3 regions of the Pseudomonas sp. KH_046_2 genome follow, and region 3 is predicted to be linked to each of the others. Evidence: predicted binding sites of a transcription regulator. Region 3 holds the regulator's gene; each other region holds the start of a gene.

Region 1 (10,575 bases), 1.2 Mb from region 3:
CCGCGCGCGTTGACGGATCAGCGCGTCATCACTGATCTTGCGCTCCACCAGCAGCAGGTTGCGGCTGTGTTGCGACAGGGCCAGGGCGTCCTGGGCGGGGTCGGTCAGCAGCAGGTCGATCTGGCTCAGGCCGAACAGTTCGTCGCCCAGGGTCAGGCCCAGCTGCAATTGCAGGGTGATGCCGCTGTCCGCGACTTCGATCTGCAACTGGTGGCCCAGGGCCCGCAGCAGCTCGCCACAGCAAATGGCGTTGGTCAGGTAATCGTCACCGCAGTCTTCGGAGTGGAACAGCATCAGCGTGCTGCCATCGTTCAAGGTCTCCACTTCGCCTTGATACAGCGACGCGGCCTGATCGAGGCAGTCGCGATAGCGTTCGAGCAGTTCTTCAAGACGCGCCCGCGGCAGGCGTCGCAGTTGCTCCTGGGAGCCCAGTTGCACCGCCAGCACCGCGCTGTGTTGCGGCACGCTCGGCGTGGCCTTGCGAATCACTGGTTGTGGGGGGCTGTCCAGCGATTCGTCGCGTAGATCGGCGAACGGGTCTTCGTCATCGTCGTCTTCGACGGTGCTGACGATCTGCCGCGGGGCTGGCTTGAGCGCCGCTACCGGGCGACTCTCGTCGAAACTCGGGTCGCGCAGGTTACGGACTTCGAAGGCCGGGTCGGCCTCGTCATCCATGTCGTCGAGTTCCGGTTCCGGTTCCGACACTGGGGCGGGCTCCGGGGCGAAGTTGGCGTGCAGCTGGCGCGCCAGGTCGCCGATTTCGTCCTGGCGGTCGGTGGCCGGGGTGTATTCATCGATATTGCGCAGCCACACCCGCAATTGCAGCAGCGGTGTTGAGAGATAACGCCCCATGCGCAGGCTCAGGGCCAGGGACAGGGCCAGCAGGATGGCGCTCAGGATGCCCATGCTTTGCAGGCTGATGGTCATCGGCTGCTGGAACTGGTCCATGTCCAGGCTGATGCGCAACTGCCCGGCCGTCACGTCCTGGAAGGTGATCTTGCTCTGGTACATACCCTCGGCTTCGCCCAGCAGGCCATGCTTGGGACGCTGGCCGGATTCGGCGAGGATGCGGTTGTCCGGGCTGTAGATGGCGGCGTGGGCCACCAGCTTGTTCTTGGTCAGGTTATTGAGCAGCACATTGAGGCTGAGGATGTCGTTGGACACCAACAGCTCGGTGGCCGAGGTGGCCGTCTGCGTGGTCAGGCTTTCGCCCAGCGCATCCGCCTGCTCGTGCATGGCCTGCTTGAACTGCAGGCCCATCACACCGGCATAGATGACCAGGGCCAGGGCGACCAGGATCACGTTATGGCTGGCAATGCGCAATGCAATCGGTACACGGCGGTGGCGCAGTGCCCGGAAGATCAGCAGGAAGAAGTTGTCGGTTTTTACTGGCGTAGGCCGGTTCACTTGAGCTCGGCTCTTTTGTCCGTGGAGTTGACGCGCAGTATAGCGACAGGCCCTAGGCCGTCAAAGCGCTCACGGTGCCCGATGGTCACTGAAAGTGGGTAGAATGCGGTTTTTTTCCACCTGCGGGGGTGCGCCTTGCGCGAAATCGTCCTGATAAACATCACGGGAGTCGACCGTCCGGGTCTGACTGCGGCCATTACCGGCGTTCTGGCCCAGGGTGGTGTGAACATTCTCGACATCGGTCAGGCGGTGATCCACGACACCTTGTCGTTCGGCATCCTGGTTGAAATTCCCGACACCGAACAAGGCAAGTCCGTGCTCAAGGACATCCTGTTCAAGGGCTATGAACTCGATCAACAAGTGCGTTTCACGCCGGTGTCCGAACAGGATTACCAGCAGTGGGTCGGCAACCAGGGTAAAAAGCGCCACATCGTGACCCTGTTGACCCGCAAGGTGACAGCCGGGCAGTTGCAGGCCGTGAGCTCGATCACCGCCAAATATGGCCTGAACATCGACCACATCGATCGCCTGTCCGGGCGCATGCCGCTGGATACGCCGGCCGACAAGGGCAAGGGCTGCATCGAGTTTTCCGTGCGTGGCGAAGCGGCTGATCCGCAGGCGCTGCGTGCCGAATTCCTCAGCGTTGCCCAGGAACTGAACGTCGATATCGCCTTCCAGGAAGATTCGCTGTTCCGTCGCAACCGTCGCCTGGCGGTGTTCGATATGGACTCGACGCTGATCGAAGCCGAAGTGATCGACGAACTGGCCAAGGCCGCCGGTGTAGGTGACAAGGTCTCGGAAATCACTGAGCGGGCAATGGCCGGTGAGCTGGATTTCCGCGCCAGCTTCAAGGAGCGCCTGGCCTTGCTCAAAGGTCTGGACGTCAACGTGCTGGATTCCATCGGCGCCTCGCTGCGCCTGACCGAAGGCGCCGAAACCCTGTTCGCCGAACTCAAGCGCCTGGGCTACAAGACTGCGATTCTGTCGGGTGGCTTCACCTACTTCGCCAGGCAATTGCAGGCCAAGCTGGGTATCGACTACGTGTTCGCCAACGAACTGGAAGTGGTCGATGGCAAAGTCACCGGCGTGGCGGTCGAGCCGATTGTCGATGCGCAGCGCAAGGCGGATTTGCTGAAGGAACTGGCACACAAGGAAGGCTTGCGCCTGGAGCAGACCATTGCGGTCGGTGACGGTGCGAATGACTTGCCGATGCTGGCGATTGCCGGGTTGGGCGTGGCGTTCCGTGCCAAGCCGCTGGTGAAGCAGTCGGCCAAGCAGGCGATTTCGACGCTGGGGCTGGATGGCGTGCTGTATCTGCTGGGCTTCCGCGATCGCGACGGCCAGCTGTAACACCGCAAAACTACTGTAGGAGCGAGCTTGCTCGCGATGAGCAGCGGGGCGACGCGGGCATTCAGATTGCCCGCGTCATCGTTAACGTCCATCGCGAGCAAGCTCGCTCCTACAGGTATGTGCGTTGATCAGGCTTTTGGCGAGCCCATACCCTGACCCATCTGCACCGCTGTACCGGCGGTCATTTCTTCAGCCCACTTCACCTGATCCGGCCCGAACAGCACGACGGCGGTCGAACCCAGCTTGAAGCGTCCCAGCTCCGCACCTTTTTCCAGGTGGATCGGCGCGCGGGCGGCTTCGTCGTAGCGGAAGGTTTTCAATTCACGCTTCGGCGGCGTGACCAGACCGGCCCAGACGGTTTCAATCGACGCAACGATCATCGCGCCCACCAGCACTACGGCCATCGGACCGCGCTCGGTGTCGAAAATGCACGCCACGCGCTCGTTGCGGGCGAACAATTCCGGAACGTTTTCAGCGGTGGTCTGGTTGACCGAGAACAGACGGCCCGGGATGTAGACCATCTCGCGCAGGGTGCCGGCCAGTGGCATGTGCACGCGGTGGTAGTCCTTCGGCGACAGGTAGATGGTCGCAAAGTCGCCACCCATGAACGGCGCAGCGTTTGCCGCATCGCCACCCAACAGTTCCAGCACGCTGAAGCTGTGGCCCTTGGCCTGGAACACGCGGCCGTGCTCGATCGGGCCGAGCTGGCTGATCGCGCCGTCGGCCGGGCTGAGGATCGCGCCCGGAGTCTCGTCCAGCGGACGGGCACCGTCTTTCAGTGCGCGAGTGAAGAACGCGTTGAAGTGCTCGTAGGCGGTCAGGTCTTCGACCAGCGCCTGGGACATGTCCACCTGATAACGCTTGGCGAACCAGGCGGTAAAGGCATTCTTGAACCAGTGCACGCGGCATTCGGCGATGCAGCCGGCCAGACGCGAGAGCAAGTTGTGGGGCAGCAGGTACTGGCCGAGGAGAAACAGACGCTTGTTCATTAACTGTCCTTAAAAACCTTAAATTTCTACCGGAGTATCGGGGTGGTTGCCCCATTCGCCCCAGGAGCCGGCGTAGCCTTTGACCCGCGGATAACCGAGAGCCTTGGCCACCAGATAGGTGAAGCCAGACCGATGGTGTGTCTGGCAGTGGGTAATCACTTCTTTGTCTTTGCTGATCCCGAGTTGTTCGAGGATCTGCGGCATGTCGGTGCGGATGCGCAGCTGGCGTGCCCGATCCATGCCCGCGGTCCATTCGAAATTGACCGCGCCGGGAATGTGCCCGCCCTTGGCTGCCAGGACTTTCTCGCCGGAGTACTCCAGCGGCCCGCGCGCATCCCAGATTGCCAGGTCGGCGGCGCCGAGACGGCTTTGCAGGTATTCGCGGGTGGCGGTGGGTTCGTCGTGCAAGGTCAGTGGAACCGGGCCGCCCACGGGTGGCGGGATCTGGATTGACATGGGCAAGCCTTCCGCCAGCCAGGCCGTCAGGCCGCCATCTATATAGTGGTACTTGCTGTGGCCGATGACATCCAGCAGCCAAATGAAGCGCCCGGCCCAACCGCCGCCTTCGTCGTCATACACCACGTAGACCGCGTCGGGGTTGTGTCCCAGCTCACCAAACAGCGCTTCGAGTGCTGCCTGCGGAGGTATCAGCCCCGGGGCGGGGGGCTGGCCGAGCTGCGTGCGCTTCGGATCGACAAAGCGCGCGCCGGGAATGTGCCCTTCGGCGTAGCGGGCGGGACTGGTCAAGTCCACCAGAATCAGTTCGCGGGCGTCGAGGCGAGGGAGCAAGTCGCTCGGCTCGATCACCAGCGGCAAGCCAGAGAAGTCAGACATGTGAGGTCTCCAGAGCACAAAAGGGAGGATTGTAACGCAGCTTATTGGCCACGGTGGCTAAAGCTGTGCAGGGCTTTCTCGATGCACTGTGCGGTTTTGCCGAAGGCCTGTACGGAAATTTCCGAAAACGGCCCACCGCCTTGATCCGCCACGACGATCATGATCACCCGTCCATTGTTGACCAGCGAACGCAGGAGCAGGTGTTCACCGCTGAACTGTGAGCGCAGGCTGTTGGGCAGCAGGGCCGAGAATTGCGCGTTGTTGGCTGGCGTCAGGCGCACCTGGGCCTGTTGCGCGAGCAAGCGCTGCAACACGTTGCTCTGGCTGACCACGAAGTTCAACCCGGCCGCTTCCTTCGGTAGGCCGGCCGTCTGGTGCACGCGCAGGTTGGCGTGGGTACGGTCGGCCATCAGGATCATCACCCGGCGCATGCCGCAGGCCACGAGGGCGTCCCGGGCGGCGATGGTCAAGTGCATGGCGTTGGTGAAGCGACTCGGCTCGACCAGCAATTCGGCGCATTGCTTGCGCCACTTCGCCAGGTCTTCGGCGGTGGGTGCCGCCGCCGGCAGCAAGCCTGCGTGGACAAGGTTCATGCCCCACGGCCAGATCAGCGACTCGGCGGGGTGCCAGAGGTCGGGCATGGCATGTTGGCGTGCGCTATTGGCGGCTTGCTGGTGCAGTTGTTGCTGCAGCTCGTCCATCGGCATTTGCAGGTAAAGGCTGGTCAGGTACTGCCAGCGCTCACTGTGGGGGCTGTCCCAGGCGTGTTGCGCCGACAGCGCCAGCCCGTTGGCCAGCAGCACCGTATTGGCCGGTTGATTGAGCCAGCGGCGCAGGGTCGGATCGTCATCGAGGCGGTTCTGCTGGCGCAGTGGATGTTCGCTGTCACGGGCGATACGCAGGACCTTCACCAGTTCCCGCTGTTCAGTGAGCAGTAATCGATAGCCCTGCTGCACCCAGATCGGCAAGTGCCAGACCTCCACCAGTGCCCGGCCGATATCCAGCAGGCGTACGCCAAACAGTTGCTGTTCGACTTTGCGTGCCGATTCACCTTTATGGATGACCCGCAGCTCCCAGTCTTCGAGCAGTTCTGGATGGGTCAGCGCCAGCGGCCACAGGGGCGAAAGAAACAGCAGGCTGCCCCAGTGGATGTCCTGCCAGAGGCGCGCCAGGCGACTGGCAAAAAAACCGTTGGCCTGTTGCGTGGCGTGCTGGCTGATCATCTGCAACTGACGCAGGGCTTTGGGAATCTCGGACTGAGGTTCGGCGAGCAGCCGCGCGAGCAGTTCTTCGGTGCGTTTCAGGCCGAGGCGATTGATCGCAACTTCAAGGTTTTCCGCAGGCTCGGTCATGCCGCCATGGGTATGCCGGTTGGCTTCGCGAATCACGCTCAAGGCCAGGGCCGGGCTGCCTTGCATGAGGTCGGCGATATCGCGCAGCGAGCTGCGATTGTCGCGGATGGCCTTGCAGACCCGGTCGTGGCTGGCTTGCGGAACCGGCAGGCGCACGCCATCGAGCAGCTTGACCCAGCCTTCGAGAGTGGTCGGTTTCGGGGTTGGGACGTTCGTTTCGTTAACCATGGTGGGAGGCGATCATCGTCAACATTACCTATGCCCGCAAGGGGTCAAATTAGCTTTTCGCCTGAACTGGCTATAGTCTGGCGCAGTTTTGCCGATAAGTAGAAGAAGAGATTTTTTAACTTCCGAATATGACCTTGAACCCGACTCAGTAAGTGCTCTCCTAACCTATGGCTAAAATTATCGGCATCATCGTCGTATTCGCGAGCGTGCTCGGCGGATACGTGCTTTCCCACGGCAAGATTGCAGCCCTGATCCAGCCTTTCGAGGTCATGATTATCGGCGGTGCGGCCCTCGGCGCCTTCCTGCAGGCCAACCCCGGCTACATGACGATGCACGTGCTCAAGAAGTCCCTGAGCATGTTCAGTTCGCGTTTCAACCACGGCTTCTACCTTGAAGTGCTGGGCCTGATCTACGAGATCCTCAACAAGAGCCGCCGCGAAGGCATGATGGCCATCGAAGGCGACATCGAAGATGCCGCCGCGAGCCCGATCTTCGCCAAGTACCCGACGGTGCTAAAGGACGAGCGCATGACCGCGTTCATCTGCGATTACCTGCGCATCATGTCGTCCGGCAACATGGCTCCCCACGAGCTGGAAGGCTTGTTCGACATGGAACTGTTCAGTCTCAAGGAAGACCTCGAACACCCATCCCATGCCGTCAACGGCATCGCCGACGCCATGCCCGGTTTCGGTATCGTCGCGGCGGTACTGGGGATCGTGGTGACCATGGCTTCGCTGGGTGAAGGCGACCAGAAGTCCATCGGCCTGCACGTGGGTGCGGCACTGGTGGGTACCTTCTTCGGTATTCTCGCCGCCTACGGCTTCTTCGGTCCGCTGGCCCATTCCCTGGCCCACGATGCCAAGGAAGAGCTGAACGTCTACGAAGCCATCAAGGCCTCGCTGGTGGCTTCGGCTTCCGGCATGCCGCCATCGCTGGCCGTGGAGTTCGGGCGCAAGGTCCTGTACCCGGCGCACCGTCCAAGCTTCGCCGAGCTGGAACAAGCGGTTCGCGGTCGTTAAGCCATGGAGAATAACCAGCCGATAATCATCAAGCGCGTCAAGCGCATCGCCGGTGGGCATCACGGGGGCGCGTGGAAAATCGCCTTCGCCGACTTCGCCACGGCGATGATGGCGTTCTTCCTGGTGTTGTGGCTGCTGTCCACCGCCACGCCGGAACAGAAGATTGCCATTGCCGGTTACTTCAAGGACCCGATCGGCTTTTCCGAAAGCGGCACGCCCTACATCATCGATCTGGGCGGCACGCCGACCCTGGCGCCGGAAAACACCCTCAACCCCGAGGTCAAGTCCCAGCCACAGCCGGACAAGGTCACCATCGATACCGACCAGGTCGAAGGCATGGCCGAGCAGGTCGAAAAAGAGCGCCTCGAGCTGTTGCTGCAAGAACTGCAGAACAAGGTCGAAGAAAACCCGCAGATGCAGAAGTTCAAGGACCAGATCCTGTTCGAAATCACGCCGGACGGCCTGCGTATCCAGATCATGGACGCGGAAAACCGCCCGATGTTCGACTCAGGCTCAGCTCGCTTGAAGCCGTATTTCGAAGACATCCTGCTGGCCATGGCCGACACCATCAAGGCGGTGCCGAACAAGATCAGCATCAGCGGCCACACCGATGCCAAACCATACACCGGCACCGGTGACTTCGGTAACTGGGAGCTCTCGGCCAACCGCGCCAACGCCGCACGTCGTGCGCTGGTGGCGGGCAGTTATCCGGATGCACAGGTGGCACGCGTGGTCGGCTATGCCTCGTCGGCCCTGTTCGATCGCGAGCATCCGTTCAACCCGGTGAACCGCCGTATCGACATCGTCGTACTGACGAAGAAAGCCCAGCGTGCGATCGAAGGTTCGCAAGGCGCGGAGCCAGCTCCTGATGCACCACAAGGTTCGGCCGCTCCGGGAGCCGCACCGGCTGCACCGGTCGACCCGAACGCATTGCCGGCGGACAAGGAGCCTCTGCCGGCTCATGAACTGCGTGAGCGTCTGAACCTGTTTGATGACCCGGCACCGAAACCGGGTGGGCCTGGTATTCCGGCGGTCAAGCCGTGACCTCTGAGCCATGGGATGGGTGGCTCGTTGGGCGTGATTTCATTTGACTGGGTGGCAGCGAGGTGACCTGAGTGTCTGTATCACCAAGAATCTAATGTATAAGAAAATGCCCGGATCCTTAGATTCGGGCATTTTTTTGCTGATGCACATTGTGTAATCAGTTTGATTTTATGTGCTAAAACAAGTGAAGTTATTTCTTGCTGATGCTTGTGAAGTCAAAATTGAAGCTTCCCCCCAGTAGTGCAGGGTTGTCGCTGTCGAGGTTTTTATAACAGTAGAAAGCACCGGAGAAGTTGCTGTCGCTATCGTCAGTAATGAACACCTCACCCCGTACGGCATTCCATGCTTCTGGCTGGGTCGGATGCCCAAGGCTTGGCTCGAATCTAATGACTTTCGATTCCGTTGTTAAAGTATGAAGTCCTTTTTTCCAGTCTGTCGGGATAAAAAACAGGATGAAGTCAGTATTGCGGTTTGAAGAGTTAATGTAACGTAAGTTATTGTTGATGGAGCCATATATGAATAATGATTCGTAGGGTCGGTTGATATCCATTGCCATTCTTGCCGCAACTTTACCCTGCATTTCTTGTGCTTTGTGCTCTTTATCTAACTCTTTAATGTTCATCGTTGGTTTCTCGGTTGTGAAGTTATACAGCGGTCTCTCCGGGGCGGCTACACCCGGATCGCGGAGTGTTAGTGGGAGAAACGCAATGATTGGCCGGTTAAGTAACTTCATTCGACACTTTCAAAAAAAGCGGTTCTCAGCTCTATGATTAATGAGGTGTACTGTTTTTTCTACTGTCAAATCTGACAGGTATTTAGAACGGAATGTAATAAGTCGATTACTTAATATTTCTGTTGGCTTTTAGTTGCTTTGGTTGTCGGTTCTATCGCTTTTGAGTTGAGTTGTGTTGATTTCGAGATTTATGTGGCTGGCCAGTAAAAAATTTAGTTGGGCATAAAGGCAGGAGAACACCCATATCTGGTGATATGGGTATTCTTCGTTAGAGTGACGGGAGATACGGTATTTCATGCGGGTCAGACGATATCTGCATTAGAACCCACGAATGATTCTGGACTTGAGGTCCGTGTGGAATCGATCGGCGTTACTCCTGTTAGCGCTGCGCACCGACTCGCTACCTGTCACCGAATCCAGTGACATCGAGCGCTTGAGCATCGACTCGTTGCGATAAGCATCAATAAAGAACTCAATGTCCCGGTCATTGGTCAGCTTCGGCCATTTGTCCAGGTACAGCGGCAGCTCTGTCGGGCCGGTCTTGAACGAGCAGATACGTCGGTTGGTGATGGTCGCCTCGCCGATTTCGAACGGCACCCACCAGGACAGTGCGGTTTTCTCCGACACCACCGCCAGCAGGTGCGTGCATTCACTGATGTTGCGGGTGATCACCCCGGTGATGTCGTCGGTGGTCTGGGATTCGGCATCCAGTACGTCGAGGTAAGTCTTGATGTTGGCCTGGATCAGGCGCGCGTTGATGTTGATCGCGTAGGCGCGGTCCATGTGGCGGTAGCTGATAAACACAGGCATCAGAAATGTCCCTTGATCGCGAGTTCGCGGTAATAGGCACCGAGGGCGGTGAGGCGGCAGCCGGTGGAGTGGATGGCGGCGTAGTACATGTGTTCGGCGTCCACCGGTTCGATCAGGCTGTGGCGGTTGCACTTTTGCAGCTGCGCGAAGACTTCGCCCTGTTCCGGATTGAACTCGGGTTCGGTGGGCTCGAAGCTGGGGGAGAGGGGGTACACCGACTCCGCTTCGGCAAACCATTCGGGGAGTTTGCGCAGGATTTCCTTGGGGATCAGCGGCGACACTTCGCGCAGGGAAATGAACTGCGAGACGTTGGTCTTGAACACCGGACGCTGTTCCCAGGCATCGAGGGCGTTGTCAACAAACGAATAGAGGCTGCCGGGAGTGATCTTGCCCAGGATGTTCGCTGCGCCACCGTGCAGAGCCTGGAGCAACAACCCGGTGAACACGCCGTGCTGCATGCCCTCCATTGCCGGTTCTTCCTTTTTGCAGGCGGTCAGAATGGTCATGCCTTCGCCGACCACGCTGCCCTCACTGCGCAAGGCGCGCAGTTCGCCGGCCGAGCCGCTCTGGCAACAGTCGAGAATGATCACTTTGTTTTTGATCTTCGTGGCTTTGCTCGCCCAGTTGAGAATGTCGCTGAGGCGAATCCCGTCCTTGGCGCTCTTGTAATCCTGCGGGATCAACATGCCTTCGTCGGTGTCGGTGTCGAAGCTGCCGTGGCCGGCGAAATACAGCAGCGCGACATTGCAGTCCCCGGAAAACAGCTCGCGGATCTGGTCTTCGAGTTTTTCCCGGCCGAGGTAGTCCTC
Region 2 (10,575 bases), 3.0 Mb from region 3:
GTGTGGCGTATCCGCCCGAAAGCGGTGACCAACCTGCATCAGGTGGAAGATGCGCCGCTACATCACGTGGCCATGCCGGACAACATGACGAGTTCACCGCTGGTGGCCTGCCTCGACCCGCGTGTTGATGAACAGGTGGTGCATGATCAGATGCAAAACCCGGTGAGTACCGGGCCAGAGCCTGAATCTGAACCTGTCAGCGAAACTGAAACCGATCAGCCACCGGAAGACCCTGATACAGGGCGGGACCCTAACTTCAGCGAGGCCAGGCCTTAAATTCAGGGCAAAAAAAAACGGGCAGTCACCGCAAGGGACTGCCCTTTTTTTGTTGGCGCTCTATTACATGTCGTCTTTGTCGAATCGACGCGCTTCGCGTTGCAACTGATAGACGAAGCGTTCGACCTGACGCTGCACCAGCCCACTCATGTTGTGGAAGCGAACGCCGGCGAAGGTGGTGGAAATCCTTTCTTCGAAGTGCAGATAGCGCAACTCGACCGGCGCGGTCATCTTGCCGAAGGGCAGGTCGGCGTTGAAACGGTCGTAGACCTGACCCAGTTGCAGGCTGCCGGTGATGTCGCCGTCGAAGCGCAGTTTGCAGCCGGTAGCGGAAATATCCAGCAGCTTGCCGCTGATCGCAGTCTTGAGCTTTTCGCCGTCCAGGTTGACGTTGACCAGTTGTGCCAGCTTCAGCGCGGCGCGGAACGCATTGCGGCGCTGGTGGTACACCACTTCATCGGGCAAGGGGCCGCGATAGCAGCGGCTGCCACCGGATTCGTCGATGCTCAACTGGCCGTTGCTTTCCCAGGCAATGCGTACACCTTCGTGGAAGCCTTCGACCCTGAACGGCTCGCCCGCCAGCAGGTAACGCTCGCCATCGCGGGGAATCATTTCGTCCAGGGCAATCATGTTGCTGTCACGGTCCAGGTCCACCAGGTAGCTCTGGAAGCGCTGGCTGCGCTCGTGGAACGTGATGATCAGCGGGTCATGGCTTTCGAGCAGCTGGCGCAGGTTGCTGGAGATTTCCAAGGGCGTGGAGAGCACCTTGGGTGGCTGCGGAGCATCATCCACGGATAAGGCATTGGACACGGTTAATCAATCTCCAGACAAAATTTGACTACGGCAGGCTAGCAGTTTGCCAGTATGTTGCGCGTCTTGATAGAGCGGGGGCATTGACCGGCTCATGCCTGACTGAGCGGGCGCGGCTTGGCAAGCTTGGAGAATGTTCCGCTGGCATCGTAAAGCGCCGGGGTTTCACCGCCATTGAGGATTTTCAGCTGGGTGGCCGTAGCGGCCTGCTGAGTGAGGATCGACTGGCCGTTGTTGGCGTTGATAGCCTGACACTGGGCCAGGAGATCGCTCAGCACGTCACTTTGCGCCAGCAACTGCTCGCCGATGCTCGACTGGCCGGCCAATTGCTCCAGACCGCCGCGGTTGGTCGGCAGGTTGAGGCTGGCGAGGATTTCACTGCGTTTGCGGCCATGCTGTTCGAGCAAAACGACCAATGCCTGTTTCTGCGCCAGGATGTCCTCGAGCAATGGCATGTCGCGGCCATGCAATGCGAGGGATTCGGTCTGCAGTAACTCCAGCAGGTGTTGTGCTGGAGCAAAGTCGTCGGTGATCAGTTGCAGTAAATTTGTGTCGTGCATGGCTGGCCTTGGGTTTTAAGCGTCCAAAAGCCTGGCGCCGGCGGTGGCCTAGCGCTGGGCTTCGAAGTTGAGCAGTTTGCTGGCTACACGGTTGCTGTCGACTTTATAGCTGCCATCGGCAATCGCTGCTTTCAACTCGGCCACGCGGGCGTTGTCGACGGCAGGCTGATCGCGCAGCTTGTCAGTGACCTTCTGCAACTGTTGAGCCTCATTGCTGAGATGTACCGATTCCCCGCTTTTGACGGTACCGGCCTGTTCGGCCGCGGACTCCAGCGGCGCGGATTTGTCGGCCTCGGCGCTTTCCTTGCTGGCGCTGGTACGTGTACTGCCCGTCAGGGACGAGGAGCTGTTCAAACGGCTGAAATCGATGACCATGATAAAAAACCTCTGGGAATTTGGACGCTTGCCATGGTTTCGGCCATTCCCTGGAAAACTTTAGGCCCATTTATCAATGAACCTCGCGCGCGCCAGCGCTTGCCCTGCATGGAGCACAGTCTAGGGAACAGCTGCGGCAAGCGCCACATTCCGATGAACAGAGAGCCTTACATGGACACCTCCACCTGCCCCGGCGCCATGACCTGCGCCTTGATGACTCGTTGGGAGTTGAGGTTTTTCACCCGGATCTGTTCGCTCAGGCTGCCGTTCGACAGGGCTTCGCCCGGCATGCGCACGCTGAGGGTACCGCTGCGGGCGGTTATCACCACTTGATCACCCTTGCGGATGACTTCGGCCTGTTCGATGTTCACCAGGGTAATCACCTGGTCGGCGACCATTGGTCGGGTCAGTCGCTGCCCGATCGCCTGATCGAGGGAGGTCAGGTAGCTCTGGCTGATGAGGCTGATATCGCGCTCGCGCAGCACTACATCCCCAGGCTCGACAATGGCGGCGCGGCGCAGTGGCCGGGCGCTGGTCACGACATCGCGAAACAGGCGGACTTGAGCGGGTACGAAGACGGTCCAGGGAGACGCGCCCTCGCAGCGAACCTTGACCGTGACCCGTCCCAGCGGCTTGGGACTCTCAAGCGTTGCTGTCAATTCCTTGTCGCACATGGGCATATGCATGCGCGGATCGAGCTGGTTGACCTGGATCTCGTAGCGACCTTCCGTTTGACTGGTAGCCAGATAGTCTTCTACGGTGAATTCAAGAAAGCCCTGAGTGACGCCGATAAGCATGTCAGGCAAGGTAACCGCGTCAGCAAGGGCAGGGCTGCCAGTGTTGAACAGGCATACGGCCGCCAGCGCGCCGAGCAATTTGCGGCAGGGTCTGGTCAGGCGTCGGAAAAGTGTCGGTTCTGTGTTCATAACGATTAAAAAAGCAAGCGCCGTGCCGTTTAGTGATGAAGGCGCGTCGCAACAACACTTGGCGTTGGTGTAGGAGTCTGGGCATGGCTGGTGTAATGGATTCGGTAAACCAGCGCACGCAACTGGTGGGGCAGAATCGCCTTGAGCTGTTGTTGTTCCGTCTCGACGGCCAGCAGCTGTACGGGATCAACGTGTTCAAGGTTCGGGAGGTGCTGCAATGTCCCAAACTGACGCTGATGCCCAAGTCCAGTCCTGTCGTGTGCGGCGTGGCGAACATCCGGGGGGCGACCATTCCGATCCTTGATCTGGCGATGGCGACCGGCTCCGGTGCGTTGAAGGACAAGCACAATCCTTTCGTGATCATCACGGAGTACAACACCAAGACCCAGGGTTTCCTGGTGCGCTCGGTGGAGCGCATCGTCAACATGAACTGGGAGGAGATCCATCCGCCGCCCAAGGGCACCGGGCGCGATCACTACCTGACGGCAGTGACGCGGGTCGACAATCAGTTGGTCGAAATCATCGATGTCGAGAAGGTGCTCGCGGAAGTGGCGCCGACGCCGGAAGCGATTTCCGTGGGTGTGGTGGATGTCGAAACCCAGCACAAGGCGCTTTCGTTGCGCGTGCTGACGGTCGACGACTCATCGGTGGCGCGCAAGCAGGTCACGCGTTGCCTGCAAACGGTCGGCGTCGAAGTGGTGGCGTTGAACGACGGTCGGCAAGCGCTGGACTACCTGCGCAAACTGGTCGACGAGGGCAAGAAGCCGGAAGAAGAGTTCCTGATGATGATCTCCGACATCGAAATGCCGGAGATGGACGGGTACACCCTGACGGCGGAAATCCGCAATGACCCGCGCATGCAAAAGCTTCATATCATCCTGCATACTTCGTTGTCGGGGGTATTCAATCAGGCGATGGTCAAGAAGGTCGGTGCCGATGACTTCCTGGCCAAGTTCCGTCCTGATGACCTGGCATCCCGGGTAGTCGACCGGATCAAAGCAGCAGATATCAGCTAGGGGTTCGCACCCCTGGCAGTCAACACGATTTAAGAGGCGGCATCATTGTCTACGGGTAATTTGGATTTCGAACAGTTCCGGGTATTCCTGGAAAAAGCCTGTGGCATTTTGCTCGGTGAAAACAAGCAGTACCTGGTCTCCAGCCGTCTCAACAAACTGATGGAACAGCAAGGCATCAAATCTTTGGGGGAGCTGGTTCAGCGCATGCAGACCCAGCCGCGCAGTGGTTTGCGCGAGCAAGTGGTGGATGCCATGACCACCAACGAAACCCTGTGGTTTCGTGACACCTACCCGTTTGAAGTCTTGAAGAACAAGGTGCTGCCCGAAGCGATCAAGGCCAGTCCCGGCCAGCGCCTGCGCATCTGGTCGGCGGCGTGCTCGTCGGGCCAGGAACCGTATTCGCTGTCGATGTCCATCGACGAGTTCGAGCGGGTCAACATGGGCCAGTTGCGGATGGGCGTACAGATTATTGCCACCGATCTGTCCGGCACCATGTTGAACAACTGCAAGACCGGCGAGTACGACAGCCTGGCCATCGGCCGTGGATTGTCGCCTGAGCGCCTGCAGCGTTATTTCGACCCGAAAGGGCCGGGGCGCTGGGCGATCAAGGCACCGATCAAGAGCCGGGTGGAATTCCGTTCCTTCAACCTGCTGGACAGCTACGCGAGCCTCGGCAAGTTCGACATCGTGTTCTGCCGCAACGTGTTGATCTACTTCTCCGCCGAGGTGAAGAAGGACATCCTGTTGCGCATCCACAGCACGTTGAAGCCGGGGGGGTACCTGTTCCTCGGTGCTTCCGAAGCGCTGAACGGTTTGCCGGATCATTACCAGATGGTCCAGTGCAGCCCGGGGATCATTTACCAGGCGAAGTGATTTGGTTGAAGGCTTGAAGAAAAACGGGAGTCCTCAGGGACTCCCGTTTTTTTGTACGCGACGTAAAGGCTGTGCCTCAGGGCAACAATCAGGCGTAATGATGCAGACCCAATACCGATGAATGTGTTTCTGCAAAGCCAGGGGCGAAAACAGCCTTGTTTACAGAGGTTGTGAAAAATAGCCCTTGAGGGTTTTCGTCAGAATTGATTGAGCGTCCAATACCTCTTGGGTCGGCTCAGGCTGTGAGCTACTAAACTTTTTTCTTGTCCAGCTGAAAAAGAAGGGGCCATCAATAAAACGTTCATCGTGTTCCGCCAAATATAACTTTGTCACGGAAGTATATCTGGGGAAAACATGAAAGTGCAGTTCATGATTGAGCTCGGAAATACGCATTATGTATATTTTCTCAGGAGAGAATAGAGTGTTTAAGGCTCGCTCCGTAAATGCCAAGCCCTTCATCAGTTCAGCACTTTCCGCCGAACTTAGTTCTGCGAGTCTTGATATGTCCCGCTTAAGAGAAATAATCATGTAGCCAGGGATGTCACAGTCTCGACAATGAGAGATTACGATGTGTTTTCCTGAGTAAATTGTCCGCGTTGACATGACTAGCCTCCCATGTACCAACCATGGTTAATGTGTAGGGTCTGCCCCGTCAAGCTCATACCGGAGGTCAGCAGGAAAGTGAGTGTGTTCACAATTTCTTCAGGAGATCCTAGCTGGTGACTAGGTATTTGTTCTTTCAGGTTTTTGATGAAGCTATCATCGAATTTACCCATCCCACCGGAAACTGCGCCGGGAGCAATGGCGTAGACCGGGATATTGAATTTACTGAATTCGCGTGCTAACGACTTTGTGAAGTTGATCACGCCGGCTTTTGATGCGCTGTAATGCGCGGCAGAGACGCTATAGGGAAATATTTTGTGAGTGTCAACGCCAGAGCCGGTAGCGCCCATCATGGATGCAATATTGATAATTTTTCCTTCCTTGGCCTTCAGCACACCGAAAAAATATTTACACATCAAAAAAACACTTTTTAAATTAGTTTGCATTACAAGATCCCACTCCTGATCATCGATATCCAAGAGCGGTATTCTCTTGCCATTTGTTAATTTTGGAGAGATGCCGGCGTTATTGATCAGTAAGTCGATGCCCTTGAATTTATCCTGGACCACTTGCGCCGCATGTATGACATCTTGAGACGAAGAAATACTAATTTCTAGCGCCAGTACTTTGGTTTCAGGGTGCTGGCTGTGGATCTTCGATTGAAGAGCATCCAGATTGGTTTTGTTAGTATCGATAATTACCAAGTTGTAGCCAGTACTTGCTAGGTGTGTGGATAGACATGTGCCAATTGTACCCCCTGCTCCTGTCACCACCGCAGTCAATTGTCCCGAAGACATCGGTTATGCTCCTATTTGCTGTACCGTTGAGGTATAGGAATTGAGTACAGAGTCAATATGGCGTTGTGATTTTGAGTTCTTGTTCAATACTTCTAGACAGACCGGTGCCTTGACACCCATTTTCCTAAGGGTTCTAAAAAAAGGGATTAGAGGAAAGTCACCCAAGCCGGGTGCTACCCGGTAGCCACGGGTAATTTCGATCAGTGAGAGCTTCGAAAAAAGGTCGGGGTTACTAATCAAGTCATTGCAATGGATGAGAAAGATTTGTTCTGGTGGAATTTTCTTCAGCGCCTTCAGATCCGGGTCACCCATAAAGAAATGATAGGTATCTAACAGGATGCCTACGTTGTTTCGATCGATAGCGGCGACCAACTCTTGTAACTTTGTAATTGAAGGAATATCTGTCCAGGGAAGGAACTCGATCGCGAGGGAAAGATTTTCCTGCTCCAGTTTCTCTGAGAGTTTTCTGATGTTCTCTCTGTACAGGGACGGTTGAAGGTTCTCTCCAAATGTCGCCGCGGTGAGAAAGGGAGCGCCGAACAGCTTTGCATAATAAATTCCTTGTGAAATTTCATGTTGTAATTTTTGGCTCTCATACTCATGGGTGAAAAGATGTTTTAAGAAATTAATTTCGATCACTTCGACTTTTTTAGTTTGTAATACTGATTTGATATCATTTGGGGCAATGTTTTCCTTATCAAGCCAGATATCAAGCTTTTCGAACCATAATCCAATGCCAGAAAATGGTGAGTCGGAGATCAGATTTATCTTTTCCAGCGGTGATATTTCAAATCCGAAACTACCCTCATTAATATAAATTTTCATTGGTCAACCCTCCAATATACTCAAGCATCTATTGATAATTCCAGGGGTGTTGAGAGTGTGGAATTCTAAAGCTCGATCATAGGTTTGGTTTCGAACGACTACGCTGCCCACTCCCAAGCAATGTATCCTGCTACCTGTGTGCTTCACGGACGACGGGAACCCTATGGAGGCTCCGATGCCGCAGTACGCAAGGTGTTCTTCCACAATCAGCAGGTTTTGGTAATGGCTCACGTATTCTTGGATACTTGGCTGCAAGCGCTTAACGTCTAAGTCGCACAACGGATGCACGGGTATCTGAAGTTTTAGACCTGAGTTTAAGTGTTTCGAGGCAAGTAGACTTCTTTTTACCGACTGGCCTGTCGCAAGGATTGCTAGCGCGTTTGAATCGGTGCACGTGGAGGAGTTCAAGGCCACATGGGTATCGAGGTAATCACTCCCGGGAAGTGGATTCTCGATTCTAAAGTAAGACGGGCCATGGTGCTCAAGCGCATCGACGAGGCAGCGTGTAGTACTGAGAATACTGTAAGGCGAATATATGTTTAGGTTCGGCAGCGATCGAGTAGCATTGATGTCATCTATTTGTAAATGCGTATAACCTTGGTCTGAGTAATAGAGGCCACACCAAAGACCGACAAAAATAACCTTGAGCTTGTTTTCGCAAATGATTGAGCGTAGTTGTTCGTACCCTCGGTACAGCAGAAAGGTCGATATTCCAAACACGAACACTGTCGCCCCTTCTTGGGCAAGTCCAGCAGCAACGCCAAAGGCGTTTTGTTCGGCCACTCCTACATCGATAAAGCGATGACCCAACTGATTCTTGAACATGTGCAGTTTTGAAGAAATGGCCGAGTCGACAGCGACGACGTAAATATCCTCACTTTCGGCGTGTAGAATAATGTGGTTGTTAATAATGTCCCTCAAATCTTTCTTCATTTTCGCGGCTCCTGGCGTGGCTTAGTGAATGTCCAATTCGCTTTTTACAAAATCCAACTCCAGTGCAGTAGGAACTCGATAGTGCCAACTGAGATCTTTGGTGCAAAAACTGATGCCGTGCCCTTTTACGGTATGGGCAATCAGCACAGAAGGGCCTGCGGTTTTATTTTTCTTGATAGTACTAATCGCGTTGGCTATTTCATCGGTATTATGTCCGTTTACACTGAGTACGTTGCAGCCAAAGGAAGTTAGCTTGTCGACCAAGGGTTCGATATTCATCACCTCTGCGATAGGGCCATCAATCTGAACTTTGTTGTAATTGATAATGATGATGAGGTTGTTGATCGAGAAGTGAGCAGCCGCCATGATCCCTTCCCAGTTACTGCCCTCATCAAGTTCACCGTCACCAACGACCACATACAAGGTGTTCGCTGCAGTATTGAAATTTTTATACAGGCCCATTCCAACAGCTATAGAAATTCCATGGCCGAGAGAACCAGAACTCATATCTGAAAACGCTAGATTTTTATTAGGGAACATGGTTAAGTCTGATCCTTCTTTTAAGAAGTCAGAAAGTTGGAAATTTTCATTTTTTAGTGCGTGTTGCACGCAATACAGAGCCAGTGCGCCTTGGCAGGAACTCAGTAAAAATCTATCGTGTGTTGGTTTGTAATGAGTGGAAAAAACAGACCATAAAATCTCCACCATCGATAGCGAAGAGGCAATATGTCCACCCCCCGATTCATGACACAGCTTGAAGATTTGATAACGGATATTTTTTTCAATTCGTCCATTGTCAAGCATGTGAAGTCCGCCGAATTTTTCTTAGTTGAAAGTAAAAGCTGATTTGATTCCTTCTTGATTCCGAGCGAAATTGAACGCCCTTTGATGTTCATCCGGACTGAAAAAGTGGGTCGTGAGTCCGGTGAGCTTGTGGCCGTTGGTTTCTATGTATTTACAGGCCATCACCATATGGCTGTGATTTATGCCTTTGCTTGTCGATATACGGCACCCACTTTTGACAATGTCGGAGGAACTGATGCCTTTTTCTGTTGAGAGATTCAGGACTCTGAGGTGTCCGCCGGGTTTACACCTATGCAGCGCAAACGCGACGCCGGAACTGGTGTTGCTCGAGTCAATGACGAGGTCGTACTGTTGCAACGTTGCTGGTGCAGCATCCGTTTTGAAGACATTCTTTGCGCCGAGGCTGAGTGCTTTCTCAAGGCGTTGATCGTCGCTGCTCACGCCAAACACATCGACCAAATGACCGTATTCCGCCAGCAGGAGCGTATGGAGAAGACCCAGAATTCCTGGCCCGACGACGGCGACTGTCAAAACCTTATCTCGCCGCCCTTTAAAAACACTGGCAATGGAGTTCAGGGCAATGGAAAGCGGTTCTGCTAGCACACTGACTTGGGCAGGGATGTCTTTCGATATTTTGTGAACCATCGATTCGTCGACGGTCAAGTACTCAGAAAACGTACCATTAGTATTGATACCAATATGCAGCCAGTTCCTGCAGTAATTAGTCAGGCCTTTTACACAGGCGTCACATTTATGGCAGGAGAAAACGGTCTCAAACACCACATGGTCTCCCATCTTGAAGAGACTACCAGGAGAGCATTGTGCAACGAGGCCACACCCTTCATGACCGAGTATGCCGTTGGGCTTTAACAACGCTTTGTTGTAGTACTTGCCGTCGACGATTTTCAGGTCAGTCGAACAAATTCCTGCTAGCTGGATCTTTATCTTTATAGGGCGAGAATAAAGCTCAGTATCGCAGTGATCAATATCTTGATGTATGACGCGTTCCCCATCATAGATCAACGCTTTCATGTTTAATCTCCTGTTTTATTTTATCTATAACGACCATGTTGTTCAGTGCATCGTCTATGTTGACCATGGGGATATCTTTCCCTTCAATTACTCTTATAAAATGGTCCATTTCTAGCTTGAGCGGATCCTCGCATTCCACTTTGGGATCGATAGAAAACGCCGAAAACTCGGAGAACCAATCTCCAGTGCTTTCATAAGGGTATAAAGTTAAGCTTGGAAAGGTGATTGCTCCCTTGTCGCCGAAGATTTTTAAGAAGTCCACATCGCTTGATGGAAAGGTATGATTTTCACCCATCGTTTTTTCATAATTAAACGGAGACGGGATGTTGTCTCCGATCAACAGAGTGCCGACAACGTCGTTTTCCAGTTTGAAAATGGCAGTGACATTTTCTTCGACGGCCAAGTTCCTGTTGCTTCGACCTAAGATCGCCTTCGTGAGACTGATTTCACCAAATAGGAACCTGACAGTATCTATTTCATGAATTGCATTGATTGCTAAAGGACCTCCTCCTTGACTCTCATGAATTCTCCAGTTGTGTTCGTTATTGTTGAAGTACTCATCATTTTTTTTGATGCACCACACCGAATCAAAAGATATGACATTTCCTATAATTCCAGAATCGATGATTCTTTTGAGTTCCTGCAGCTTTGGAGAGAACCTTCGGTGATGTCCTATCAATGCTGTGCAATTATGCTCCTGAAGTATTTTTTTTATTTTGATGATTTCTGCTGAGTCGTGCCCCAC
Region 3 (10,575 bases):
GTCAAAAGTTTGCTTCAAAGGAACGGGGAAAACCGGTGGATCGCTCTCAGTTAATCAACAGTGCCCGCACAAACGTTGCCGACCTCAGTCGAGGCAATCTGGGCGTGCCGCTGTTGCTGCTGGTCATGTTGGCGATGATGATGTTGCCGATCCCGCCGTTCCTGCTCGACGTGTTCTTCACCTTCAACATTGCACTGTCCATCGTCGTGCTGCTGGTGTGCGTCTACGCCCTGCGGCCGCTGGATTTCGCGGTGTTCCCGACCATTCTGCTGGTGGCAACGCTGTTGCGCCTGGCGTTGAACGTGGCCTCCACCCGGGTGGTGATGCTCCACGGCCAGGACGGTCACGCGGCCGCCGGCAAGGTGATCCAGGCGTTCGGCGAGGTGGTGATCGGCGGTAACTACGTGGTCGGTATCGTGGTCTTCGCGATCTTGATGATCATCAACTTCGTCGTGGTGACCAAGGGTGCGGGGCGGATTTCCGAGGTGAGCGCGCGTTTCACCCTCGATGCGATGCCCGGCAAGCAAATGGCGATCGACGCCGACCTCAACGCCGGCCTGATCGATCAGGCCCAGGCCAAGGCCCGTCGTTCGGAAGTGGCCCAGGAAGCCGAGTTCTACGGCTCCATGGACGGTGCCAGCAAATTCGTTCGTGGTGACGCCATCGCCGGCCTGCTGATCCTGTTCATCAACCTGATCGGCGGCATGGCGGTCGGTATCTTCCAGCACGGTATGACCTTCGGCGACGCCGGCAAGGTGTATGCGCTGTTGACCATTGGTGACGGTTTGGTGGCGCAATTGCCATCACTGTTGTTATCGACAGCTGCGGCGATCATGGTGACCCGTGCGTCCGGTTCGGAAGACATGGGCAAGCAAATCAATCGCCAGATGTTCGCCTCGCCCAAGGCGCTGGCGGTGGCGGCAGGCATGATGGCGGTCATGGGCCTGGTGCCCGGCATGCCGCACTTCTCGTTCCTGAGCATGGCGGCCCTGGCGGCTGGTGGCGCTTACCTGTTCTGGAAAAAGCAGAACGTCGCCAAGGTGCAGGCCCTGCAAGAGGTCAAGCGTCAGCAGGAGTTGCTGCCGTCGCCGGCCCGCGCCCAGGAAACCAAGGAGCTTGGCTGGGATGACGTGACCCCGATCGACATGATCGGTCTGGAAGTGGGTTATCGCCTGATTCCGTTGGTGGACCGCAACCAGGGCGGTCAGTTGCTGGCGCGGATCAAGGGGGTGCGCAAGAAGCTGTCCCAGGATCTGGGCTTCCTGATGCCCACGGTGCATATCCGCGACAACCTCGACCTGGCACCAAGCGCCTATCGCTTGACCCTCATGGGTGTGATCCTGGCCGAAGCGGAGATTTACCCGGATCGCGAACTGGCGATCAACCCGGGGCAGGTCTACGGCACGCTCAATGGCATTACCGCCAAAGATCCGGCTTTCGGCCTGGAGGCAGTCTGGATCGAAATCAGCCAGCGCGCCCAGGCGCAATCCCTCGGTTATACGGTGGTCGATGCCAGTACAGTAGTGGCTACCCACTTGAACCAGATACTCTACAAGCATTCCAGTGAACTGATCGGTCACGAAGAAGTGCAGCACCTCATGCAATTGCTGGCCAAAAGCTCGCCGAAACTGGCCGAGGAGCTGGTGCCTGGCGTGGTTTCGCTGTCGCAGTTGCTCAAGGTGTTGCAAGCGCTGTTGGCCGAACAAGTGCCGGTGCGCGACATCCGCAGCATTGCCGAGGCCATCGCCAACAATGCCGCCAAGAGTCAAGATACCGCCGCGCTGGTGGCTGCCGTGCGGGTTGGCGTCTCCCGTGCAATCGTGCAAAGCATTGTAGGCACTGAGTCGGAGCTGCCAGTTATCACCCTGGAGCCAAGGTTGGAACAGATATTGCTCAATAGTCTGCAAAAGGCAGGACAAGGCTCGGAGGAGGGCGTTCTGCTGGAGCCAAGCATGGCTGAGAAGCTGCAACGTTCGTTGATCGACGCGGCGCAGCGCCAGGAGATGCAAGGTCAGCCGGTGATTCTGCTGGTGGCCGGTCCGGTTCGCGCGATGCTCTCGCGATTTGGCCGGCTCGCAGTCCCGGGTTTGCACGTGTTGGCTTACCAGGAAATCCCTGACAACAAGCAAGTGACCATCGTTGCGACAGTAGGGCCCAACGGCTGAGGTAGTGGTTTATGCAAGTTAAGCGTTTTTTCGCCGCCGATATGCGTCAGGCCATGAAGCTGGTTCGCGACGAGCTGGGCGCTGATGCCGCCATCATTGGCAACCGCCGGATCGCCGGGGGTGTCGAGCTTACAGCTGCCCTGGATTACAAGCTGTCGGCGCTGGCTCCGCGCGTTCCGAACATGGAACTCGAAGACGAGCTGCGCAAGACTCAGTCGCGGATCGTCACCGCCCAGGCCGAATTGAGCCTGCGTGGCGATGGCGAGAGCGACAATGCAACCAATCGCCAGTTGTTCGCCGGCTTGCCGTTGACCGCCGCCGAGCCGCTGATCGAGCCGACTTACGCCGAACCCCGTCGCCCCGTGGCGGCCGCTGCCCCAGCGTCCGGTGGCGTGGACCCGCGCGCGTTCGACTCGATGCGTTTCGAGCTCAACAGCCTGCGCGAACTCATGGAAGTACAACTTGGCTCCCTGGCCTGGAATCAGCTGCAAGGCAGCCGTCCGGACCAGGCCAACCTCTGGCGTCGCCTGCAGCGCATCGGCCTGTCTGGCCCGTTGTCGCGCGACCTGCTGGCGATGATCACAGAAATCGAAGAGCCCCGTCAGGCCTGGCGCATGTTGCTGGCGCACCTGGCGCGCATGATCGTTACCCCGGAAGTCGAGCCGCTGGAAGAGGGCGGTGTGATCGCTATGGTCGGCCCTGCCGGCATGGGCAAGACCACAACCCTGGCCAAGTTGGCTGCCCGTTACGTGCTCAAGTACGGCGCGCAGAACATTGCGCTGGTGAGCATGGACAGCTTTCGCATCGGTGCCCAGGAGCAGCTCAAGACCCTGGGGCGCATTCTCAATGTGTCGGTGACCCACGTCGATCCGGGCCAGTCCCTGGTGCAGGCCTTGGAGCCACTGCTGCGCAAACGCGTGGTGCTGATCGATACCGCCGGCCTGCAGGCCAGCGATCCGGCCCTGCGCATGCAGCTCGAAAGCCTGGCCGGACGTGGCATCCGCTCGAAAAATTATCTGGTCCTGGCAACCACCAGCCAGAAACAGGTTCTAACGGCCGCTTATCACAGTTACAAGCGTTGTGGGCTCGCAGGCTGCATCCTGACTAAACTGGATGAAACGGCAAGTCTGGGCGAGGTGTTGAGCCTTGCCATCAGTCATGAACTGCCGGTGGCTTACCTGACCGATGGCCCGCGGATCCCGGATGATTTGCATCTGCCGCGTCGTCACCAGTTGGTCAGCCGCGCCGTGAGCGTGCAAATGCAGGAAGAACCCAGCGAAGAAGCCATGGCTGACATGTTCGCTGACATCTACCACAGCCCGACCAAGCAGGTTGGCTGAGGTAATAATGAACAGTTTTTGTACCTACATCGATGGTCTGCCATGCATTGTTCCGTTTGTGAACGCGCAGCCAGTAATGTGGCCTCCGTCTATGCAAGACAAGGTAAAGAAATAACATGGGCAGCATGCATCCCGTACAGGTGATCGCGGTGACCGGCGGCAAAGGTGGCGTCGGGAAAACTAATGTGTCAGTGAACTTGTCCCTGGCTTTGGCCGAGCTTGGCCGGCGCGTCATGCTGTTGGACGCCGACCTTGGACTGGCGAACGTCGACGTTCTGCTGGGCCTGACACCCAAACGTACCCTGGCCGACGTGATCGAAGGCCGCTGCGAACTGCGCGATGTATTGCTGCAGGGACCCGGCGGCATCCGTATCGTTCCGGCCGCATCCGGCACTCAGAGCATGGTGCATCTGAGCCCCGCGCAACACGCCGGCCTGATCCAGGCCTTCAGTGATATCGGCGACAACCTCGACGTATTGGTGATCGACACCGCTGCGGGCATTGGTGAGTCGGTCGTCAGTTTCGTTCGCGCCGCCCAGGAAGTACTACTGGTGGTGTGCGACGAACCGACCTCGATTACTGACGCCTACGCCTTGATCAAGTTGCTCAACCGCGACTACGGCATGAACCGTTTCCGCGTCCTGGCCAACATGGCCCAGAGTCCGCAGGAAGGGCGCAACCTGTTCGCCAAGTTGACCAAAGTCACGGATCGCTTCCTCGACGTCGCCCTACAATACGTCGGCGCGGTGCCCTACGACGAAAGCGTGCGCAAGGCCGTGCAGAAGCAGCGCGCCGTCTACGAGGCCTTCCCGCGTTCCAAGTGCTCGCTGGCGTTCAAGGCCATCGCGCAGAAAGTCGATACCTGGCCGCTGCCTGCCAACCCGCGCGGGCACCTGGAGTTTTTCGTCGAGCGGCTCGTGCAGCAGACAGCAGGACCTGTTCTATGACAGCCAGCGGCTACAACCTCTACAAGAAGTCGGCACGCGATGCGCAGTACGAGCTGATCGAGCGTTACGCGCCGCTGGTTAAACGCATTGCTTACCACTTGCTGGCGCGCTTGCCGGCCAGTGTCCAGGTCGAAGACCTGATCCAGGCCGGGATGATCGGCCTGCTTGAAGTGTCGACCAAATATGACGCCAGCAAAGGCGCCAGTTTCGAGACGTACGCGGGCATACGAATCCGCGGCGCCATGCTCGATGAAGTGCGCAAGGGGGACTGGGCGCCACGTTCGGTCCACCGCAATACGCGCATGGTCAGCGATGCCATTCGCTCGATTGAAGCTAAAACCGGCCGTGACGCTAAAGATCACGAAGTTGCGGCCGAACTCCAATTGAGTCTCGACGATTACTACGGGATTTTGAACGACACCCTGGGCAGCCGGTTATTCAGTTTCGACGATCTGTTGCAGGACGGCGAACACGAAGGGCTGCATGAGGATGGCGCGAGTGCTCATCTCGAGCCGTCACGCGATCTGGAAGATGAACGCTTCCAGGCTGCGCTGGCGGACGCGATTGCCAATTTGCCGGAGCGTGAGCGACTGGTGTTGGCGCTGTACTACGACGAAGAGTTGAACCTCAAGGAAATCGGTGAGGTCCTGGGGGTCAGCGAATCGCGGGTCAGCCAGTTACACAGCCAGTGCGCGGCCCGTTTGCGGGGGCGTTTGGGGGAGTGGCGAGCGCGCTGAAGGCAGTGTGGGGGACACTGCGAACGAGGCTGGTGTGGTGTTGAACTGCGCCGGTCGCGATCTGTTGTGCTCCAGACAGTCATTGAGTGCATTGCCGGATTGATTGAAATGGCGCGTCCAGGTGCTGGGCGCGTTTAAGACTGCTTGGAGGTCGAATTGGACAAGAACATGAAAATCCTCATCGTTGATGACTTCTCAACGATGCGGCGGATCATCAAGAACCTGCTGCGTGACCTTGGGTTCACCAACACCGTCGAGGCCGACGATGGCACTACCGCCATTCCGGTGCTCAACAGCGGAAGCATCGACTTTCTGGTAACGGACTGGAACATGCCTGGCATGACCGGTATCGATCTGCTGCGCCACGTGCGTGCCGATGAAAAGCTCAAGCACCTGCCGGTGCTGATGGTGACCGCTGAGGCCAAGCGCGAGCAGATCATCGAAGCGGCCCAGGCCGGCGTTAACGGCTATGTGGTCAAGCCCTTCACGGCCCAGGCGTTGAAAGAAAAAATCGAGAAGATTTTCGAACGCATCGGTTGATGAGTGCGCCACGGGGGAGCTATGGGCAATAACGAAACTTCATTGGGCGATTTTGAATCGACCCTGAAAAAACACGCCGTCGAATTGGTCGAGAGCCTTGAAAAAGGCAAGTTCGGCGACGCGGTGCAATTGATCCATGAGCTCAACCAGACCCGTGACCGCGGCCTGTATCAGGAAGTGGGCAAGCTCACTCGCGAACTGCATAGCGCGATCGTCAATTTCCAGATTGACCCGCACATGCCGCAAGCCGAAGAAGTGTCGCAGATCACCGACGCCACCGAGCGCCTGGGGTATGTGGTCAAGCTGACCGAGGCGGCGGCCAACCGCACCATGGATCTGGTGGAAAGTGCCACGCCGCTGGTCAATGGCCTGGCCGATGAAGCCAAGGTGTTGAGCGCGGACTGGGGGCGTTTCATGCGTCGCGAAGTCGGCGCCGAAGAGTTTCGTGAACTGGCCCGGCGGGTCGACGGGTTCCTGACGCGCAGCGGCACGGACAATCGCGCGGTGTCGGGCAACCTCAACGACATCCTGCTCGCCCAGGATTACCAGGACCTCACAGGCCAGGTGATCAAGCGTGTGACCCAGTTGGTCACCGAAGTTGAAAGCAACCTGCTCAAGCTCGTGCTGATGGCCAGTCAGGTGGACCGCTTTGCGGGCATCGAACATGACCGTGAAGCGATGCTTGCTGAAAAAGATCCACAAAAACATCTCTCTCAGGGTGAAGGTCCGCAGATTCATGCCGATAAAAGAGAAGACGTTGTGTCCGGTCAGGACGATGTGGACGATTTGTTATCCAGCCTGGGATTTTAGAGTTTTAGAATTTTAGGTTTTTTGGGTTTTTAGACCTGTAGGAGCACCCCCTTAATGAGCTTCGGCGCCGATGAAGAGATCCTTCAGGATTTCCTGGTTGAGGCCGGCGAGATTCTAGAGCAACTGTCCGAGCAACTGGTCGAGCTGGAAAGCCGTCCGGATGACGCGGATCTGCTCAATGCAATTTTTCGCGGTTTTCACACTGTAAAAGGGGGCGCCGGCTTCCTCCAGCTCAACGAGCTGGTGGAGTGCTGCCACATCGCCGAGAACGTGTTCGACATCCTGCGCAAGGGTGAACGTCGCGTCGACTCGGAACTGATGGACGTGGTTCTCGAAGCACTGGACGCGGTGAACAGCATGTTCAGCGAAGTCCGCGAACGCAGCCCGATCACGGCCGCGACACCGCAACTGCTCGCGGCGCTGGCCCGTCTGGCCGAGCCGCAATCGGCTGATGAGGTGGCTGCTGCACCTGTCGCCGCCGTGCTCGAAACGCCTGTTGCTGAAGCCGAATCGGGCGATATCACCGACAATGAATTCGAACAATTGCTGGACTCGCTGAACGCCGTCAAGGCCCAGGCCGAGGCTCCGGCGGCTGCTCCAGCGCCCGCCAGCCATGCCGCTGGCAGCGATGAAATCACCGATGCCGAGTTCGAGTCGTTGCTCGATCAACTGCACGGTAAAGGCCAGTTCGCCGTCGATGCAGTGGTCCCGGCACCGGCTGCGCCAGAAGCGCCGAAAGCGGCCGGCGACAGTTCCGATATTACTGACGACGAATTCGAAGCACTGCTCGACCAGCTGCACGGCAAGGGTAACTTTGCTGTCGAGGCGCTGGAGTCGGCCATTGCTTCGGTGCCTGCACCCGCGGCACCAAGCGCGGTGGCGGCCGGCAGCGATCTGATTTCCGATCACGAGTTCGAAGCGCTGCTCGACGAATTGCACGGCAAAGGCAAATTCAGCGAAGTCGGCACCGCGACGGTGGCCAACGGTTCGAACGCTTCCGTTGCAGCACCGGCAGCCAAGGCTGCGGCGCCGAAACCTGTAGCCAGGGCACCGGAGCCAAAAGCCGAAGCGCCGGCCCCGGCAGCCGCCGCTGCACCGGCTGCTGCCCGCGCCCCGGCCGCGCCTCCTGCGGAAAAACCGGCGAGCGAAGCCGAGACTACCGTGCGTGTCGATACCGCGCGTCTCGACGAGATCATGAACATGGTCGGCGAGTTGGTGCTGGTGCGTAACCGCCTGGTCCGCCTGGGACTCAACAGCGGCGACGAAGCCATGTCCAAGGCCGTGTCGAACCTCGACGTGGTCACCGCCGACCTGCAGACCGCGGTCATGAAGACCCGGATGCAGCCGATCAAGAAAGTCTTCGGGCGCTTCCCGCGCCTGGTTCGCGACCTGGCCCGCCAGCTCAAGAAAGAGATCAATCTGGAACTGGTCGGCGAAGAAACCGACCTCGACAAGAACCTCGTCGAGGCCCTGGCCGACCCGCTGGTCCACTTGGTGCGCAACGCGGTCGACCACGGCATCGAGTCACCGGAAGAACGCGAAGCCTCGGGCAAGTCCCGTGGCGGCAAGGTGATCCTGGCGGCCGAGCAGGAAGGCGATCACATCCTGCTGTCGATCTCCGATGACGGCAAAGGCATGGATCCGAACGTCCTGCGTTCCATCGCGGTAAAACGCGGTGTGATGGACAAGGATGCCGCCGATCGCCTGAGCGACACCGAATGCTACAACCTGATCTTCGCCCCGGGTTTCTCGACCAAGACCGAGATCTCCGACGTATCGGGTCGCGGTGTGGGCATGGACGTGGTGAAAACCAAGATTTCCCAGCTCAACGGCTCGATCAACATCTACTCGGCCAAGGGCCAGGGTTCGAAGATCGTCATCAAGGTGCCGCTGACCCTGGCGATCATGCCGACGCTGATGGTCATGCTCGGCAACCAGGCGTTCGCGTTCCCGCTGGTGAACGTCAACGAGATCTTCCACCTCGACCTGTCGACCACCAACGTCGTGGACGGCCAGGAAGTGGTGATCGTGCGGGACAAGGCGCTGCCATTGTTCTATCTCAAACGCTGGCTGGTCCGCTCCGCCGCTCACGAAGAGCAACGCGAGGGCCATGTGGTGATCCTTTCGGTGGGCACGCAGCGGATCGGCTTTGTCGTCGATCAGCTGGTGGGCCAGGAAGAAGTAGTCATCAAGCCATTGGGCAAAATGCTCCAGGGAACGCCGGGCATGTCCGGCGCCACCATCACCGGTGACGGCCGCATCGCGCTGATTCTCGATGTTCCGAGCATGCTCAAGCGTTACGCCACACGGCGTATTTGATTCTGGTGGAGCGGGGCGCCTGGCCTCGCTCCATCTAATGGAGTGTTTATGGCAGTCAAAGTCCTGGTGGTGGACGATTCGGGGTTTTTCCGCCGCCGCGTCTCGGAAATTCTTTCAGCGGATTCCAATATCCAGGTCGTCGGTACGGCGACCAACGGCAAAGAGGCGATTGATCAGGCGCTGGCCCTCAAGCCCGACGTGATCACCATGGACTACGAGATGCCGATGATGGACGGCATCACCGCCGTGCGGCACATCATGCAGCGCTGCCCGACCCCGGTCTTGATGTTCTCCTCGCTGACCCACGAAGGCGCCCGGGTCACCCTCGATGCGCTGGATGCCGGCGCGGTGGACTTCCTGCCGAAGAATTTCGAAGACATCTCGCGCAACCCCGAGAAGGTCAAGCAACTGCTGTGCGAGAAGATCCTCAGCATCTCGCGCAGCAATCGTCGAATCAGTGCCTACAACGCTCCGGCACCTGTTGCTGCACCAGCCCCGACGCCTGCGCCTGCGAGCATCGGCAGTTACGGCAGCAGCACGCCCGTACGTCCGGCACCGACACCGATCCCTGCGCGTACGCATGCGGCTACTGCGTCCTCGCCTGCGCCGAAGCGCAAAGCCTACAAACTGGTGGCCATCGGTACGTCTACCGGCGGCCCGGTTGCCCTGCAGCGGGTGTTGACCCAATTGCCGGCCAACTTCCCGGCCCCGATCGTGCTCGTCCAACACATGCCGGCCGCCTTCACCAAGGCCTTCGCCGAGCGCCTGGACAAGCTCTGCCGCATCAGCGTCAAGGAAGCCGAGGATGGCGACATCCTGCGTCCAGGCCTGGCGCTGCTGGCGCCGGGTGGCAAGCAGATGATGATCGACGGCCGCGGCGCGGTGAAAATCCTCCCGGGTGACGAACGTCTCAATTACAAGCCGTGCGTGGACATCACCTTCGGTTCGGCAGCCAAGACCTTCGGTGACAAAGTTCTGGCGGTGGTGTTGACCGGCATGGGCGCCGACGGTCGCGAAGGCGCGCGCCTGCTCAAGCAGGGCGGCAGTTCGATCTGGGCGCAAGACGAAGCCAGTTGCGTGATCTACGGCATGCCGATGGCCATCGTCAAAGCCGAACTCGCCGACGCGGTGTACAGCCTGGACGACATTGGCAAGCACCTGGTCGAGGCCTGTATCTGATGGATGTTCTAAGCCTGATTGGCATCATCATGGCCTTTGTCGCGATCATCGGCGGCAACTACCTTGAAGGCGGTCATCTCGGCGCCCTGGCCAACGGCCCGGCCGCGCTGATCGTGCTCGGCGGCACCATTGGCGCCGCGCTCCTGCAATCGCCGATGAGCGCCTTCAAGCGCGCCATGCAGATCCTCGCCTGGATCCTGTTCCCGCCCCGTGTCGACCTGGCCGGTGGCATCGACCGCGTGGTGAACTGGAGCCTGACCGCCCGCAAGGAAGGCCTGCTGGGCCTTGAAGGCGTCGCCGACGCCGAGCCCGACAACTACGCGCGCAAAGGCCTGCAACTGCTGGTGGATGGCGCCGAGCCGGAAGCGATCCGCAGCATTCTGGAAGTGGACTTCTACACCCAGGAAAGCCGCGACATCGAAGCGGCCAAAGTCTTCGAAAGCATGGGTGGTTACGCGCCGACCATCGGCATCATCGGTGCGGTCATGGGCCTGATTCATGTCATGGGCAACCTCGCTGATCCATCGCAGCTGGGCAG

The links. The regulator FliA, encoded in region 3, starts transcription of late flagellar genes. The targets are predictions, from matches to a motif close to CTAAAGTTTNNNNNNNNNNNGCCGNTAA.
Region 1: a site for FliA is predicted at 6,231-6,258, ahead of motA (flagellar motor stator protein MotA). Genes of this name have one in related genera too.
Region 2: a site for FliA is predicted at 2,058-2,085, ahead of flgM (flagellar biosynthesis anti-sigma factor FlgM). Genes of this name have one in related genera too.

Annotation. Positions count from the first base shown of each region.
Region 1 is NZ_CM174480.1:578,811-589,385, forward strand. Features, by position in the region: gene AC3IX1_RS02605 (AhpA/YtjB family protein) at 1-1,407, opposite strand, end outside; gene serB (phosphoserine phosphatase SerB) at 1,543-2,757, shown strand; gene asd (archaetidylserine decarboxylase) at 2,886-3,746, opposite strand; gene rhdA (thiosulfate sulfurtransferase) at 3,765-4,580, opposite strand; gene AC3IX1_RS02625 (HDOD domain-containing protein) at 4,622-6,160, opposite strand; gene motA (flagellar motor stator protein MotA) at 6,328-7,179, shown strand; gene motB (flagellar motor protein MotB) at 7,183-8,223, shown strand; gene AC3IX1_RS02640 (hypothetical protein) at 8,414-8,956, opposite strand; gene AC3IX1_RS02645 (toll/interleukin-1 receptor domain-containing protein) at 9,275-9,766, opposite strand; gene AC3IX1_RS02650 (caspase family protein) at 9,766-10,575, opposite strand, start outside.
Region 2 is NZ_CM174480.1:4,768,387-4,778,961, reverse strand. Features, by position in the region: gene AC3IX1_RS21660 (MFS transporter) at 1-276, shown strand, start outside; gene AC3IX1_RS21655 (flagellar brake protein) at 340-1,086, opposite strand; gene AC3IX1_RS21650 (flagella synthesis protein FlgN) at 1,179-1,646, opposite strand; gene flgM (flagellar biosynthesis anti-sigma factor FlgM) at 1,695-2,021, opposite strand; gene flgA (flagellar basal body P-ring formation chaperone FlgA) at 2,189-2,947, opposite strand; gene AC3IX1_RS21635 (chemotaxis protein CheV) at 3,031-3,963, shown strand; gene cheR (protein-glutamate O-methyltransferase CheR) at 4,009-4,836, shown strand; gene AC3IX1_RS21625 (HIT family protein) at 4,996-5,439, opposite strand; gene AC3IX1_RS21620 (SDR family NAD(P)-dependent oxidoreductase) at 5,442-6,236, opposite strand; gene AC3IX1_RS21615 (sugar phosphate isomerase/epimerase family protein) at 6,240-7,061, opposite strand; gene AC3IX1_RS21610 (transketolase family protein) at 7,065-7,994, opposite strand; gene AC3IX1_RS21605 (1-deoxy-D-xylulose-5-phosphate synthase N-terminal domain-containing protein) at 8,016-8,798, opposite strand; gene AC3IX1_RS21600 (zinc-dependent alcohol dehydrogenase) at 8,820-9,830, opposite strand; gene AC3IX1_RS21595 (Gfo/Idh/MocA family protein) at 9,811-10,575, opposite strand, start outside.
Region 3 is NZ_CM174480.1:1,755,158-1,765,732, forward strand. Features, by position in the region: gene flhA (flagellar biosynthesis protein FlhA) at 36-2,165, shown strand; gene flhF (flagellar biosynthesis GTPase FlhF) at 2,177-3,505, shown strand; gene fleN (flagellar synthesis regulator FleN) at 3,622-4,452, shown strand; gene fliA (RNA polymerase sigma factor FliA) at 4,449-5,189, shown strand; gene AC3IX1_RS07985 (chemotaxis response regulator CheY) at 5,358-5,729, shown strand; gene AC3IX1_RS07990 (protein phosphatase CheZ) at 5,751-6,539, shown strand; gene AC3IX1_RS07995 (chemotaxis protein CheA) at 6,594-8,858, shown strand; gene AC3IX1_RS08000 (protein-glutamate methylesterase/protein-glutamine glutaminase) at 8,907-10,037, shown strand; gene AC3IX1_RS08005 (flagellar motor protein) at 10,037-10,575, shown strand, end outside.